Regions from separate parts of the Rhizobium sp. CAU 1783 genome, predicted to be linked through region 3. Evidence: riboswitches for the same ligand, from Rfam matches in the RefSeq annotation. Region 3 holds a riboswitch; each other region holds the start of a gene.

Region 1 (5,392 bases), on a different contig from region 3:
CGTGCCGCGCAAGCACGAGGACAAGATCTCCACCTGGCTGGTCAAGGACCAGACCGACGAAGGCGACCGCATGCGGATCGCCAGGCATGGCGAGGAGGGAGCCGACCACGCCGTCTCCTATTATCGCGTCATCGACACCGCCGCGCAGAATCTCGCATGGCTGGAGATGGAGCCCTATACCGGCCGTACCCACCAGTTGCGCGTCCATGCCCTTCATATCGGCCATCCGATCATCGGTGATCCGAAGTACTTCATCGACGATCCGAACTGGGATTTTCCGGGCGGCATCCAGAAACGGTTGCATCTGCATGCGCGCCACATCGACATCCCGCATCCGAACGGTGGCCGCCTGCAGGTGACGGCACCTCTGCCGCCGCACATGGTGCAGAGCTGGAACCTGCTGGGCTTCGATCAGGCCGACGGAAACAAGGACGAGGAATGAAGCTGGTACTCTTCGACTGCGACGGAACGCTGGTCGACAGCGTCGCTTTGATCCACGCGGTCATGGTGCGGACCTTCCGCCACTTCGGCAAGGTCGAGCCCACGGTTGGCGCCACCAAGGCGATCATCGGGCTCACCCTCGATATCGCGATTGCCCGTATCGACGGCAAGCCGCATGCGGACGCGGAAGCCGTGGCGATGATGGCGCACTACAAGGACATCTTCCTCGGCGTCCGCAGCGAACTCGGCTTCCATGAGCCGCTTTTCCCCGGCATCGCCGAACTGATCGCGGCCTTGGCCGCCCGCGAGGACGTGCTGATCGGCGCCGTCACCGGCAAGTCGCGCCGTGGCCTCGACATGGTGCTTGAAACCCACGGATTCACCTCCCATTTCTTCGTTTCCCGCACGGCCGATGATTGCCCGTCCAAGCCGCACCCCGCCATGGTCACTGAATGTTGCGATCAGGCGGGTTTCGTGCCGGCCGATACCGTGGTCATCGGTGATGCGGTCTACGACATGCAGATGGCCAAGGCGGCCGGTGCGACCGCCATCGGCGTCTCCTGGGGCTATGCCAGCGTCGAGGAACTCTGGGCGGCCGGTGCCGACGCAGTCGTCGACCGCCCGGCCGACATTCTCGCCCACATTCACTGAGGATACCGTCATGCGCGACGAACTGAGCGACATCTTCGGCACTTCCGTGCCAGAGCCGAGCCACGAGGACCCGGTCCGCCGGGCCCAGATCCAGATGAAACGACCTCAGGCGAAGCGCTTCTACACCACCGTCACGGTTGAGCCGGAGGGCGAAGGGTTCTCGGTGAAACTCGATGGCAAGGGCGTCAAGACACCGGGCAAGCGTCCCCTGACCCTTCCGACCCGCGCAGCCGCGGAGCTGGTCGCAGCCGAATGGCGCGCTCAGGTCGAGACCATCGATCCGGAGAACATGCCGGCGACCCGCCTTGCAAATACCGCGATCGACGCTGTGGCTGACCAGGCCGACGAGGTCTTCGAGGACATCGTGCGCTACAGCGGCTCCGACATGCTGTGCTACCGCGCGGACGGCCCCGAAGCGCTCGTCGAGCGCCAGTGCCTGCGCTGGGATCCGGTCCTGGGCTGGGCGGTGTCCGCCCACAATGCGCGCTTCATCCTGATCGAAGGGGTGATCCATCAGGAACAGCCGGCCGAGGCGATCGAAGCCTTCGCCGCTGCCCTTTCGGCGGACAAGTCGCCCTTGGCGCTGGCATGCTTGCATGTGATCACCAACCTCACCGGGTCGGCGGTCTTGGCGCTCGCCTTCCGCGACCGCTTCCTTTCGGTCGACGAGGCCTGGGGGCTTGCCCATCTCGACGAGGACTGGACCGAGGAACACTGGGGCGTCGACATGGAGGCGCAGGCCCGTCGCGCTCGTCGCTACATCGACTTCGCCGCTGCCGCCGCGATGTTCGAGGCGCAACAGGCTCGAGATTAACCCTTCGCTAACCATAACGATGGAAATCTTTGACGGATCAGAATCATCCGTCCGGGGTTTCCCATGTCCGCGCGCCCTTTCAAGCTCGCCCTAGCATTGTTCGTTGTCGGCATCCTCGCTTCGTGCAGCTGGATGAACCGACCGATTACCCGGCCGCTTGTTTACAACGTGCGCGAGGCCACCGTGATCGCGAACGCCTACGTTCCCCTGCGCATCATCGAAGGTGTCGATCGCCGGGTCTCCGATGCCATCCGGGCGACCCGTCCGCCGGCTGGAGCCGAGCGCGTGGTGGTGGTGATCCGCATCGACAAACTCGGCTACGGCTTCAACGCCCGACGCAAGCTCCAGTCTGCGACTTTCACCGTGACGGCCGCCTCGGTGGAGACCGGCGATCCGGTCGCGACCGGCACCTTCACCGTCAACAGCCCGACCGACGATCCGGTGATGGCCGAGGAGAGCCTTGCCGAAGAGATCGCGAGCCGGGTGCGCTTCGCCTTCTCGCTGGCTTCGCCGACTATCCGCAAGGTGGTTCTCCCACCGCGCACCACCTCGACCCGGCTCATGACGGATCCGGCGCCGCGTGCCTCTGTGGTCCCGCAGGCGTCCCCGACCGCGCCGGTGGCAGCCGCTCCGGCTGCAGTGCCGCCACCTTCTGCAGCCGAAGTTCCGGCCGTGCCGGACCTTGGGGCTGTTCCTGTCGCGCCGGCTTCCGCCATGAAATCCAATGTCGAGGAAGGCGCGAGCGGTTCCGTTGCGCTTGGAAAAAAGGCGGTACCTTGCGATCCCGCCAATGATCCGACTTGCGAACCGCATAAGCCCTGAGCTTCGCGTCGCCACGTCTGCGCGTCGCCACATCTGAGCGTCGATTGACTTGAACGGTCCTTGCGCCTAATCAAATCGCTTACGGATGGTTCTCGGTTCGGCGATTGGCGAGCCGGGAAGCAAAAGGGAATGCGACGATGGGGATCCAGTCCGGAACCGTCAATCGCAGCCGACCCCGCGACTGTAGAGCAGCGAGGGTCTTCCGTCCGGACTTGCGAGGTGAGGGGCGACGGTTCGCGTTGTGTGAACGGTCCGGATCCAGGCAGGAACGGAAAAGCCACTGAAGGGCTGCGCGATCAGCCAGGGCCGGACGCCTCTATGTCTACGAATCGTCCCCCTTTCGCGCCGCATCCACCTTCGGGAAGGCGAGGAGGATCCGCTGGCGCCATCCGGCGCCGCGACCTGCGAGCCAGGAGACCTGCCAACCGTGCCGGGCATCATGCCCACACCTTGCAAAGGGGAGGCTCCCCTTGTTGCCAGCACGGAGGTTGTCGTGGCGACGTATCAGAAGGGCGGAATCCGTCGATTCCGCGACTGCGGGCACCGTTTGGTGCCAGCTGCCGTTCGTGTCGGCGCCGCATGCGTTCAGCGTGTGGCCGGGTCGTGACGATGGCAACGGATCTTTCTACATCCATTCTCGTGCTCGGCGGTGCCCGTTCCGGCAAGTCACGTTTCGCCGAAGGCGTCGTCGTCGATTGCGCGCGCGAACGCCACTATGTCGCGACCGGTCGCGCCTATGACGATGAAATGCGTGACAGGATCAGGCGGCACCAGATCGACCGCGGCGACGGCTGGACGACCCACGAGGAGCCGGTCGATCTCGTCGGTCTGCTGAAGCGCATCGACGATCCAGCGCGGGTCGTGCTGGTCGACTGCCTGACGCTCTGGGTCACCAATCTGATGATGGCGGAGGAGGATGTCGCCGCCCGGTCGGCCGAACTCTGCGCGGCGCTGCCCGGGCTGCGTGCAAAGGTCGTCCTGGTTTCGAACGAGGTCGGTCTCGGCATCGTGCCCGAAAACCGGATGGCCCGTGAATTCCGCGACCATGCCGGTCGCCTGCATCAACTGGTCGCGCAGGTTGCGGCCGAGGTCTATTTCGTTGCGGCCGGCCTGCCGCTCAGAATGAAGGGTTGAACCAATGCTGCAACAGAAGATCCCCGCGACCGTCATCACCGGCTTTCTCGGCGCCGGCAAGACCACCATCATCCGCAACATGCTGATGAATGCCGGTGGCAAGAAGATCGCGCTCATCATCAACGAGTTCGGCGATCTCGGCGTCGACGGCGATGTGCTCAAGGGCTGCGGCGCGGAAAACTGCACCGAAGACGACATCATCGAGCTGACCAATGGTTGCATCTGCTGCACTGTCGCCGATGATTTCATTCCCACCATGCAGAAGCTGCTCGAGCGCGACGTCAAGCCCGACCACATCGTCATCGAGACCTCCGGCCTTGCCCTGCCGCAGCCGCTGGTCGCCGCCTTCAACTGGCCGGATATCCGCACCCGCGTGACGGTCGACGGCGTCGTCACCGTGGTCGACAGCGCCGCCGTTGCTGCCGGCCGCTTCGCCGACGACCATGACAAGGTCGATGCGCTGCGCGAGGCCGATGATAGCCTCGACCACGAAAGCCCGATCGAGGAGCTGTTCGAGGACCAGTTGACCTGCGCCGACCTGATCGTCCTCAACAAGACCGACCTGCTCGACGCCGACGCGATCGCCGCCGTCAAGGCCGAGGTCGCCGAGCGCATCCACCGCAAGCCGACGCTGATCGAGGCGAGAAACGGCGACGTCCCGGCTCTGGTGCTGCTGGGTCTGGGTGCCTCGACCGAGGACGACATCGACAATCGCAAATCGCATCATGAACTGGAGCACGAGGCGCTCCACGAGAGCGGCGAGGCGCATGACCATCATCACGACCACGACGAGTTCGAGAGCTTCGTGATGAAGCTCGGCCCGATTGCCGATCCGTCCGCCTTCGTCGATCGCCTGAAGGGCGTGATCGAGGCACACGACGTGCTGCGCCTCAAGGGCTTCATCGACGTGCCCGGCAAGCCGATGCGCCTCGTCATTCAGGCCGTCGGATCGCGCATCGACACCTATTTCGACCGCCCCTGGACCGCCGGAGAGACCCGCGAAACGCGCCTCGTCGTCATCGGCCTGCACGAATGGGATTTCGGTGCGGTGGTCGAGGCCGTCGAGAAGGCGGCCTGAGGCTTCATTAACCCCATGAACGCGCGGTTCCCCCCCCTTAGCCCTGCCGGGCATCTCCCCCTCAAGGGGGGAGATCGATCTAGCCGCCGCCGTTTGGCGCACGGATGGCTTGCGTCTTCTTCTGAGGAAACGACAAGGCTGCGGGGTGGTGGCGACGACATTGCGGTGGCCGCATTCCGATCTCCCCCCTTGAGGGGGAGATGCCCGGCAAGGCAGAGGGGGGTGTCTGTTCGGCACCGGAGAGGCACCGTCTGATGCACCTTCTCCTTGCCCAGAAAGGGTCGATCAGCGATGGCGAAGAGGCGGTCGATCTCGGTCAGTCGCCGGGCGACATCCTGTTCCTGTCGGCGGCCGACACCGAACTTGCAGCGATCGCCGCCGCCGTTGCGAGCCGCACCGCCGGCCCGAGCTTCCGTCTCGCCAGTCTGATGAGCCTGAAGCATCCGATGTCG
Region 2 (5,392 bases), on a different contig from region 3:
ATCGTCAACAGCGCCAGCAGCAACGAGTTGACGATGCGCATGGAGCCGCGCAGCGCGGTCACCCTGGCCGTGGACGCGGCACCGCTCGGGGCGTCTTCAACCGACATTCGGGGCTCGGAGATAATCTCGGCCAACTCGCTCTCCAGCAGAAAAGATGGTTTCATAAAAGTTTCGCATAGCTGTCACATAACCGTTATGAACGCCAGATGAACCATGGCGCACCGGTCTTTGTTCCCCGCATTTCCTTGACAGCTGTGGCGCCGCGAACGCGGCATTTGAATACCCGCCGTTGCGAAGGCCGGACGCACGCGCTAAACGATGGACATGAGCGAGATTCAGACCCGACCCGACACCCTTCGCATCGCAATCGCGCAGCTTGATTCCACCGTGGGCGACGTTGCCGGCAATCTTGCCAAGGCAAGGGAAGCTCGGGCGGAGGCGTCGGTCCACGGCGCGGATCTCGTGCTTTTCACCGAGCTTTTCATCTCGGGCTATCCGCCGGAAGATCTCGTTCTCAAGGCGGCCTTCCTCAAGGCATGCCTTTCGGCTGTCGAACAGCTGGCGGCTGATACCGCCGACGGCGGGCCTGGCGTGATTATCGGTTTCCCGCGTCAGGACGACAAGGGCCGCTACAATTCGATCGCTGTCCTGGACAACGGCAAGATCATTGCGACGCGCGACAAGATCGATCTGCCGAACTATGGCGAATTCGACGAGAAGCGTGTCTTCGTCGCCGGCGAGATGCCGGGGCCTGTCAACTTCCGCGGCGTCCGCCTCGGCATCCCGGTCTGCGAGGACATCTGGGGCGAACTCGGCGTTTGCGAGACGCTCGCCGAGTCTGGTGCCGAGATGCTGCTCGTGCCGAACGGCTCGCCCTATTATCGCGGCAAGGTGGACGTGCGCCATCAGGTCGTGCTGAAACAGGTCATCGAGACCGGCCTGCCGATGATCTATGCGAACCAGCTCGGCGGCCAGGATGAACTGGTCTTCGACGGTGCGAGCTTCGCGTTCAACGCCGACAAGACGCTGGCCTTCCAGATGAGTCAGTTCGAGGCGACCGTGTCCGTGACGACCTGGAAACGGGCGCAGGACGGATGGCGGTGCGGCGACGGGCCGATGTCGCGCATTCCGGAAAAGGAGGAGGCCGATTACCGGGCCTGCGTCCTCGGATTCCGTGACTACGTCAACAAAAACGGTTTCAAGAGCGTCGTGCTGGGCCTTTCCGGCGGCATCGACTCCGCCATCTGCGCGGCAATCGCAGTCGATGCTCTGGGCGAGGAGCGGGTGCGCACGATCATGCTGCCCTATCGCTATACCTCGCAGGATTCACTTGCCGATGCTGCGGCCTGCGCCAAGGCGCTCGGCTGCCACTACGACACAGTGCCGATCGCCGAGCCGGTCGAAGGTTTCCTCTCGGCGCTGTCCGACATGTTCGAGGGGACTGAAAGCGGCATCACCGAAGAGAACCTGCAGAGCCGCGCGCGCGGCACCATTCTGATGGCGATCCCCAACAAATTCGGCTCGATGGTGGTGACGACCGGCAACAAGTCGGAAATGTCGGTCGGTTATGCGACGCTCTACGGCGACATGAACGGCGGCTTCAATCCGATCAAGGACCTCTACAAGATGCAGGTCTATGCGTTGGCTGCCTGGCGCAACGGCCATGTGCCGCCGGGTGCGCTCGGCCCCTCTGGTGAAGTCATTCCGCAAAACATCATTTCTAAGGCGCCGTCGGCGGAACTCCGTCCGAACCAGACGGACCAGGATTCGCTGCCGCCTTATCCGGTGCTCGACGACATTCTCGAATGCCTGGTCGAGCGGGAAATGTCGGTTGACGAGATCGTTGCACGCGGTCACGACGTCGCCACCGTTCACCGGGTCGAACATCTGCTTTATCTTGCCGAATACAAGCGCCGCCAGTCAGCGCCGGGGGTGAAGATCACCCGCAAGAATTTCGGCCGGGATCGTCGCTATCCGATCACCAATCGCTTCCGCGACCGCTGAGGCGGCCGGCGGCGCGTTTCCGGGAGGGAAGATGCGCAGCTCCGTCGAAATCTACAATATCCGCACGCGCAGCCATCGCGTCGTCTGGCAGACGGAGCGCCTCGTCGAGGCGCCGAACTGGACGCCGGACGGCGCCTTTCTGATCCTCAACGGCGACGGCCTACTCTATCGCCTGCCGGTGGACGGGAGCGCAGAGCCGGTGCTGATCGACACCGGATTCGCCACGCGATGCAACAACGATCATGGCCTTTCGCCGGACGGCAAGCAGATCGCGATTTCGGACAAGGTCGCCTACGGCAAGTCCTGTATCTATGTCCTACCGGCAGGCGGCGGGGAGCCCCGCCAGGTGACGCGCAACGTGCCTTCCTACTGGCACGGCTGGTCGCCGGACGGGGCACGGCTCGCCTATTGCGGCATTCGGGACGATGTCTTCGACATCTATACCATCTCCATCGACGGCGGGGAGGAGACGCGGCTCACCTTCGGCGAGGGCCGCAACGACGGGCCCGACTATTCGCCGGACGGGAAATGGATCTATTTCAATTCGAGCCGGACCGGGCGGATGCAGATCTGGAGGGTGCCAGCGTCCGGCGGTGCGGCCGAGCGGATCACCGACAGCCGTTTCGGCGACTGGTTTCCGCATCCTTCGCCGAACGGCGACAAGGTGCTGCTGCTCTCCTATGATCCGGAGGTTTTCGACCATCCGCGGGACCTTCCTGTCCGGCTTCGCCTCATGGACCCGGACGGGCAGAACATCGAGACGCTGTTCGAACTGTTCGGTGGTCAGGGCACCATCAATGTGCCGAACTGGGCGCCGGACGGGGAAGCGTTTGCCTATGTGCGGTATTTCCCCGTCGCCTGAATTGCCGATGTCGCATGCGACGGCTTGTGTCGCGCGACGATTGCGCTAGAACGATTCCGTCAGGTGCCCGGCGTGTCGAACGGCGGGAGAATCGGGAAGCCGGTGGAAATCCGGCACGTGCCCAACGCTGTGAGGTGGATGGAGCGCGCGAACGGGTCGGTTGCGACCCGAGCCACTGGTCTTTAGGCCGGGAAGGCGGCGCGATCCAGCCGAAGCCCAGTCAGAAGACCGGCCTGGCAAGATAGGCTTTGCCCGCGTGGACGGCGGGCGGTCGTCAGCATTGTTGGGGAACAAACGATGCAAGATGAACCGAGCGAGCATCTCGTCCGGGCCGGCGCCTTTTCCGTCGAAGAGCGCGAGGCCGTCTACAAGGCGATCCGGACCCGTCGTGACGTCCGTGACCAGTTTCTGCCTGATCCCTTACCCGAGGATCTGATCGCCCGCCTGCTGGAGGCCGCACACAATGCGCCGTCGGTCGGATTCATGCAGCCGTGGAACTTTCTCGTGGTGCGCGATCAGGTGCGGCGCGAGGCGGTGTGGCGGGCCTTTTGCCGCGCCAATGACGAGGCGGCCGAGATGTTTTCCGGTGAACAGCGCGACAGCTACATGCGGCTGAAGCTCGAAGGCATCCGCAAGGCGCCGCTCGGCATATGCGTGACCTGCGATCCGACGCGGGCCGGGCCTGTGGTGCTTGGGCGCACCCACAATCCGCGAATGGATAGCTATTCGACCGTCTGCGCGGTGCAGAATCTCTGGCTTGCCGCGCGTGCGGAAGGCGTCGGCGTCGGCTGGGTCAGCATCTTTCACCAGGACGACATTCGCGCGCTGTTGGGCATTCCAGGGCATGTCGAGGTCATCGGCTGGTTCTGTGTCGGCTATGTCGATCGCCTCTACGATCAGCCCGAACTGGCGCTCAAGGGTTGGCGGCAGCGTTTGCCGATCGAGGATCTCGTCTTCGGAGAGGTCTGGGGAGCACCTCTTTCGCCTGCCTTCGACCGAGAAACGTAAGTATAGTTACTTTATACTGATCTGGACCTGTTGTGTTTAACATAAATTAAGGCGGCATGGCTAAATCTGGCCATGCTCAGGGTTTCCCTCGACTGCATGACGCAGGTTTCGCGCCGGATGAAGCGGCGAGCCAAACCTTTTCATTGTTGTCTTTGGGGTCTTCATGAAGCTTTTCAACATTCGTCTCGGAAAAGCGGTTCCCGCAGCGATCGGCGGTCTCGTCCTGGTCAGCGTCACCGTGCTCGCCATTTCCGACTATTTCGGACAGCACCAACTCGAAACGGTCATCGATCTCTACGAGACCGAACGTAAGGCAGACGTCTATCTGCGCGACCTGATCGCCGCGCAGAAGGAGGTCGAGCTTGCCATCGTCAGCACACAGGAATCGCTGACCGATATTTCCGCCACCCAGGCGAAGGATGGCCTGGACGACGGCTTCAAACTGGCCGAGGAAGAGGCCGCACGTCTGGCCAAGCTGATGGATCGCATCAATACACTTTCCGTCGCCCTGGAAGCGCCTGACCTCGTCCCGGCCATGAAGCTTCTTGCGGATCGCTATGCGGACTTCCACAAGGCCGGCATCGAGATGGCCAATGCCTTCATCAAGGGAGGGCCGGCCGAGGGCAACAAGTTGATGGGCAATTTCGACAGCTTCTCGGATGCCCTGCAGAAGGAGATCGAGGCAACCCATTCGATGGTCACAGCCATCGTCGACAGGGAAATCAGGAAGTCTGAGGCGGACATCTCCAATGCGCGCGCGGAGGCGGAATCCATGGCCGCGCTTCTGGCCGCGCTCGGCCTCGTGCTGCTCGCCAGCGGTGCCGGCCTAGCCTTCTTCGTGATGCGCAGGCTGCTTGCACCGCTCGACCGGGCAACGGACGCGATGAACCGTCTGGCGGACGGCCACATCGATGCGCAGCTTGCCGGAGCCGAGCGCTCCGACGAGATCGGTGACCTCGCCCGGGCGTTCACGCACTTCCGCGAAAACCTCATCGCTCGCCGTGACGCCGAGCTCGAGGACAAGCGCAATCGCGAACGGCTGGCGGAGATCCAGTCGATGAACGAAGCCGACCGCATAGCCGAGCTCAACCGGACGAAAACCGCCGTCGATACGGTGGCCGAGGCTCTCGATCGTCTGGCCCATGGCGACCTGACCTCACGCATCACCAGGGTCTTCGAGGGCGAATATGATCGCCTGCGGCTCAATTTCAATCAGTCGGCCGAAAAGCTGCAGTCAGCGATGTCCGGCATCGCCAACGTCTCGCATGAGATCCGCTCCAGCTCGGCGGAAATGCGGGCGGCTTCCGACGACCTGGCACGCCGCACCGAACAGCAGGCCGCGGCCCTCGAGCAGACGGCGGCAGCGCTCAACGAGATCACCACCACCGTCAGCAACTCGGCCGCGATTGCCGACAGCGCCAGCCGCAAGGTAAGCGAAGCCAACCGGCGGGCCGAACAATCGGACGAGATCGTCCGCCACGCCATTGCCGCCATGGGCCGGATCGAGGAGAGCTCCTC
Region 3 (5,392 bases):
CGGCGATCTCGGCGGCGGTCACCACGCGCCGGGATGTCCTGAGAATCTGGATGATCTCGAAGAGCCGCGAGGCCTTGCGCATTTTTCCCGCTCCCGCCGAACGCAACTGACACAAGCATGTCAGTTGGCCGACGCTATGGGAAGCCGAAACCGGCTGATTTTGCGCCGGAAACATGATTTTCGCCTTTCCGCACCCATGAGGATACTGACATGACCTATACCGACAATCTGTGGCTCTTCCTGGTGCTGATCGCCGGCATCATCATCGTCCCGGGCATGGACATGCTCTATGTGCTGGTGAGCGCGCTTTCCGGCGGGCGGCGGGCCGGGCTGGTCGCGACCTCGGGCATGATGACCGGCGGCATGGTGCACACGCTTTACGGCACGCTCGGCACCGGCATCCTGATTGCGCTGGCGCCGCGGCTGTTCCTGCCGATCCTGGTCGCCGGCGCGCTCTACATGGCATGGATCGGCGTCACGCTGGTGCGCAGTGCCATCACCGTCGCCGCGGTCGACCAGGCACCCGCACCTGCGCTCCGGCAGACCTTTCGGCGCGCGGTGGCGACCTGCCTGCTCAATCCCAAAGCTTATCTGTTCGTCATCGCGGTCTATCCGCAATTCGTCAAACCGGCCTATGGCCCGGTCTGGATGCAGGGCCTCGTGCTCGGGGCGATGACCATGGCGACGCAGGCGCTGGTCTACGGCGGCGTGGCGCTGGCGGCCGACCGGGCGCGGCTGACGCTGACCGGCAATCCGGCGGCGACGATCTGGGTCGGGCGCGGCGCGGGAGCCCTGCTGGTCGCTGCGGCGGCGCTGACGCTCTGGCAGGGGCTGCAAGGCGGATGAAATGCGATCACGCGAAAATTGCCGATAACAATCAGACAATTGACCGAAGCCCGGCCATTCACCGGAATGTGACTTCATTCCGCCATGCCAATTCGGCAAACATCGACGCGCGCATGTCCGCACCCCAAACCGCCGGTTCGGCCGGCCGCCAAGATGGAGATACTCCCCGATGAAGCTGAAACTTGTCATGGCCGGCGTCCTCGCCAGTGCACTCAGCATGACCGTCGCGATTGCCGCAGACGAGCCTCAGGTCGTCCGCCAGGAAATGATGAAGAAGGTCGGCGGCGCAATGGGCGCCATCGGCGCGATCGTGAAAGGCGAGAAGCCGTTCGACGCGGAGGTCGTCAAGGCCTCGCTGACCACCATGGCAGAGGTCGGCAAGGATTTCCCGAACCACTTCCCGGCCGGTTCCGAAGTGGGCCTCGACACGGAAGCCAGCCCGAAGATCTGGGAAGCCATGGATGACTTCAAGGCGAAGTCCGCCGATCTGGTCAAGGCTGCCGAAGGCCAGCTCGCCCAGCTGCCGACCGACCAGGCCAGCACCGGCGCGACGATGAAGGCGGTCGGCGCGACCTGTGGCGCCTGTCATGAGACCTATCGCCTGAAGAAATAAGGCGAACCAAGACGATCCCGGCAGCGTTTCCCGTCGTTCACCGGGGCGCGCTGCCGGGATTTCCGCTTTCGGCAGGGATCAGGATCGAAGAGGTCGCCATGACATCGAAATGGCTCAAGGGGTTCGGTGCGCTGGTGGCGCTCGGCGTTGTCGGCGGGGCCGGCTTTCTGTTCATGACGGCGCCCGCGCGACAGGATCCGTCCGCCTGGGCCGACCTCGGCGAACCTGACCTCGAGAACGGCCGGCAGGTGTTCTTCGCCGGCGGCTGCACGAGCTGTCATTCACCGGCGAAATCGGAGGGCGATGCACGCCTCGTGCTGTCCGGAGGCGCACCGCTCACGAGCCCGTTCGGCACCTTCCACGCCCCCAACATCTCGCCCAGCCCCACGGCCGGTATCGGCGCCTGGACGCTCGCCGAATTCGGCGACGCGATGACCCGCGGCGTCGGCCGCGACGGCGAGCACCTCTATCCGTCCTTCCCCTACGGTTCCTATGCCCGGATGGCGCCGAAGGACATCAACGACCTCTACGGCTTCATGAAGACGCTGCCGGCAAGCGACACCGTTGCGCCGGAACACGAACTGCCCTTCCCCTTCAACATCCGGCTTTCGCTCGGGGGCTGGAAGTTCCTCTATTTCAACGACCGGCCGCGGGTCGAGATCGCCAATGCCGACGAGACGGTGAAACGCGGCCAGTATCTGGTCGAGGGCCCCGGCCATTGCGGCGAATGCCACACGCCGCGCGACGCGCTTGGCGGCTTCAAGGCCGGCCAGTGGCTGGCCGGCGGCCCCAACCCGGAAGGCGAAGGCACGATCCCCAACATCACCCCCGGCTCGAAGAGCATCGGCTCGTGGACGGCCGGCGACATCGCCAGCTATCTCGAGACCGGCTTCACCCCCGACTTCGACAGCGTCGGCGGCTCGATGGTCGAGGTACAGAAGAACATGGCCGAGCTCACCGCCGCCGACCGCGAGGCGATCGCCGCCTACCTCAAGGCCGTGCCCGCGGTGCCGTGAGGCTTGTGGGCGGGGCGGCGCCGCTAGGCCGGACTGCAGAGCCCCTTACCCCCGAGGGCGCCGCGCGCCCCTTTGGCGTAGCCCCCGCACATTTACCCCCAAACCCAACCCCTTGCTGCCCCTCACCCTGCCCCTCCCCCCGCGCATGGGGAGAGGGGACGGCCACGGCCGTGCCGCTTGTCCCTTCTCCCCGTGACGACGGGGAGAAGGTGCCGGCAGGCGGATGAGGGGCGAAAACCGGAATCGGCAACCGCCTTCCTCTTTCCCTCCAGCATCGCGCAAGGCTCGACGGACAGAGTGACCCGCATCACAAAAAGAGAACAGGGACGGAGACATGAGCATCGAACGCAGACGAATGGAAAGCGCACTCCGCTCGCTGCTCGACAGTCATCCGGATCCGGCCCTGCACCGCTGGGTGGATCAGACTGTGCAGGCGTTCGAAAAGCGGCTTTCCAACATCGTCGATCCGCGTGAACGCGATCACGCGCAGCGGGCAGCACTCGTGCTGATCAAGACCACCCTGCAGCAATGGGCAGAAAATCCGCCCGTGCGCCACTAAGGTCCGAACAGACCAGACTTTTTCCCTCACCGTCTCGGTCGGGCTCGCATGCATGCGATTGACTTTTGCGGTTCGCGACCGCAATAGTGGCCAAGATGGTTCCCCAGAAGCGGCGCTTCGGGGATTAATAGGGAACACGATAGGGACGACCCTGACGGGGCTCGATTCGTGGCTGCCCCCGCAACTGTGAGCGGCGAACGCCTGGACGACGATGCCACTGGAGCAATCCGGGAAGGCTGTCCGGGGGTCATGACCCGCAAGCCAGGAGACCTGCCATCAGCTGTCGTCGCCTGCCGGACGGGGTGTTCGGAAGACAGGGAGCGTGTACGGCCCGGATCATCGATCCGAAGCTGTGTCCGGCCCCGATCTTCTCCTCCTCCCCGGTCGTCGTCACTCATCGCTATCGTTCGGAGGGAATCATGTCCGTCAACACCATCACCGCATCCGCCTCGTCTTCGGCCAGCCGCTTTGCGCCGGCCCTGCTCAGCGTCTTCTTCGGCCTGTTCATCGTCGGCTTCGTCGGCTTCTCGCCGATGGAAGTGGTTCACAACGCCGCTCACGACGCGCGCCACGCCAACGCCTTCCCCTGCCACTGAGGGAGAGCTGATGTCACTGTTTCGTTCGCTCGTCTTCACTTCGGTGCTGGTCGGGCTGATCGTCGGAACGGTGGTCACGCTTGCGCAATTCCTGGGAACCACGCCGCTCATTCTGTCGGCCGAAGTCTTTGAGGGCGGTGACGCGGCCGAGAGCCACGACGCCGGCCAGGGAACTGTTGCGGCCCATGACCACGGCGACGCAGCCGCCACCGAAGCGCACGACCATCACAGCGCCGACGCCTGGGCTCCGGCCGACGGCATCGAGCGCAATGCCTACACGCTTGTCGCCAATATCCTGACGGCCACCGGTTTCGCACTGGTGCTGAACGGCCTGATGCAGATCTCGGGCCGGCAGAGCGACTGGCGTAACGGCCTGATCTGGGGTCTCTGCGGCTTCGTCGTGGTGATGCTCGCACCCGGTTTCGGGCTCCATCCGGAACTGCCGGGCACGCCGGCCGCACCGCTTCTCAACCGCCAGGTCTGGTGGGTGGGCACAGCGCTTTCGACGGCGGCAGGCCTTGCCCTGCTGTTCTTCCAGCGCAAGCCTTGGGCGGCGGCCGCGGCCATCGTGCTCATCGCATTGCCGCACGTGATCGGTGCACCGCTGCCGCCGGACGGCGAACACGCGCTTGCACCCGAGGCGATGTCGCATCGCTTCGTCGTCGTGGCGACGCTGACGAGCCTGCTGTTCTGGGCCCTGCTCGGCGCATTGAGCGGCCACTTCCGTCGCCGCTTCGAGGCCTGACCACGGCATGGCAGGCACGCCCTGCCCCGAATTCGACTGGCGCATCGACCTCGATGCGCTGGTCTTTAAACACCCGGCGTCCGGCAGCCGGTGTTTTGTGCACAGGCTCGCCTTTCGCAGCCTGACCGGAGAGCCCTCCCCCAGCCGGGAAACCTGCATCGACTGGTTTACCGCGCATCACGACGCTTTCACGACCGCCGCCGCGGCAAAGGCCGCGCACGGGGCCTCTGCCGGAAATGCCTTCAATCTCAACAGCCGCGACATCAGGCGCGCGTCACGCCCCTAAAGGATTTCCGGAAGTTCCGGACGGAAAACCGCTCCTCACCCTTTCTCGGATTTCGTCAGGCTTTCGGCGTGCGGTGTTCGGCGGAAAAGGCCGAAAGCTCGGCTTCGGCTTCCGGCGTCCAGAGATCGAGCGCCTTCAGCACCGCCTCGGCAAAGGTATCCGGCGCGGAGCCGGCGGCGGTCACGATCTTGCCGTCGGAGACCGCCTGCGGCTGATCGCGATAAAGCGCGGTACCCTTGTAGGCCGGATAGCGCTGATGGGAGGCAAGCGAATTGCCGGTATGGGCGACATCATTCAGCACGCCGGTCGCGGCGAGCGCGCTGGCTGCGGCGCAGATCCCCGCGACGACCTTGTCTGCGGCGCGGAAGCCGGTGGCAAGGGCGGTGAAATCGAAGGCCTGGCCCTTTTCCCAGGCATAGCCGCCGGGAATCACCAGTGCATCGAAGCGTGCCGGATCGATCTCGGCAAAGCCGATGTCGGGCGCGACCTTCAGGCCGCCCATCGAGACGACCGGGGCGCCGTCGGGCGAGGCGGTGAGCACCTCACAGCCGAGATAATATCGGGCGGCGGCCATCAGGAGCGCGGGCTCCCAATCGGCGAAATCGGCCTGCAGGGCAACGACGATGCGGGGCATGGCTCATTCTCCTCGAACATCAAAAAGGGCGCGAGGGCGCTCAGGAGAGCGCCTGCAGGTAGCGCATGCCGGTGACCGGCCGCGGCACGAAGTCCAT

Evidence for each region. Region 3 has a riboswitch for cobalamin ahead of ACX93L_RS12280 (CbtB domain-containing protein). Riboswitches for the same ligand answer to the same signal wherever they lie in the genome.
Region 1: linked by a shared signal. The riboswitch ahead of cobU (bifunctional adenosylcobinamide kinase/adenosylcobinamide-phosphate guanylyltransferase) and the one ahead of ACX93L_RS12280 (CbtB domain-containing protein) in region 3 are both predicted to bind cobalamin.
Region 2: linked by a shared signal. The riboswitch ahead of bluB (5,6-dimethylbenzimidazole synthase) and the one ahead of ACX93L_RS12280 (CbtB domain-containing protein) in region 3 are both predicted to bind cobalamin.

The regions. Positions count from the first base shown of each region.
Region 1 is NZ_JBTOLM010000003.1:489,222-494,613, forward strand. Features, by position in the region: gene ACX93L_RS16185 (RluA family pseudouridine synthase) at 1-442, shown strand, start outside; gene ACX93L_RS16190 (HAD-IA family hydrolase) at 439-1,092, shown strand; gene ACX93L_RS16195 (ATP12 family chaperone protein) at 1,103-1,906, shown strand; gene ACX93L_RS16200 (hypothetical protein) at 1,970-2,728, shown strand; cobalamin riboswitch at 2,798-3,168, shown strand; gene cobU (bifunctional adenosylcobinamide kinase/adenosylcobinamide-phosphate guanylyltransferase) at 3,338-3,862, shown strand; gene cobW (cobalamin biosynthesis protein CobW) at 3,867-4,940, shown strand; gene cobN (cobaltochelatase subunit CobN) at 5,195-5,392, shown strand, end outside.
Region 2 is NZ_JBTOLM010000001.1:1,089,049-1,094,440, forward strand. Features, by position in the region: gene ACX93L_RS04985 (LTA synthase family protein) at 1-107, opposite strand, end outside; gene ACX93L_RS04990 (NAD+ synthase) at 325-2,004, shown strand; gene ACX93L_RS04995 (TolB family protein) at 2,036-2,866, shown strand; cobalamin riboswitch at 2,911-3,117, shown strand; gene bluB (5,6-dimethylbenzimidazole synthase) at 3,164-3,874, shown strand; gene ACX93L_RS05005 (methyl-accepting chemotaxis protein) at 4,038-5,392, shown strand, end outside.
Region 3 is NZ_JBTOLM010000002.1:1,130,483-1,135,874, reverse strand. Features, by position in the region: gene ACX93L_RS12305 (helix-turn-helix transcriptional regulator) at 1-82, opposite strand, end outside; gene ACX93L_RS12300 (LysE family translocator) at 211-846, shown strand; gene ACX93L_RS12295 (c-type cytochrome) at 1,016-1,459, shown strand; gene ACX93L_RS12290 (c-type cytochrome) at 1,558-2,475, shown strand; gene ACX93L_RS12285 (hypothetical protein) at 2,810-3,034, shown strand; cobalamin riboswitch at 3,116-3,326, shown strand; gene ACX93L_RS12280 (CbtB domain-containing protein) at 3,454-3,630, shown strand; gene ACX93L_RS12275 (CbtA family protein) at 3,641-4,375, shown strand; gene ACX93L_RS12270 (hypothetical protein) at 4,383-4,661, shown strand; gene ACX93L_RS12265 (DJ-1/PfpI family protein) at 4,717-5,295, opposite strand; gene ACX93L_RS12260 (GNAT family N-acetyltransferase) at 5,336-5,392, opposite strand, start outside.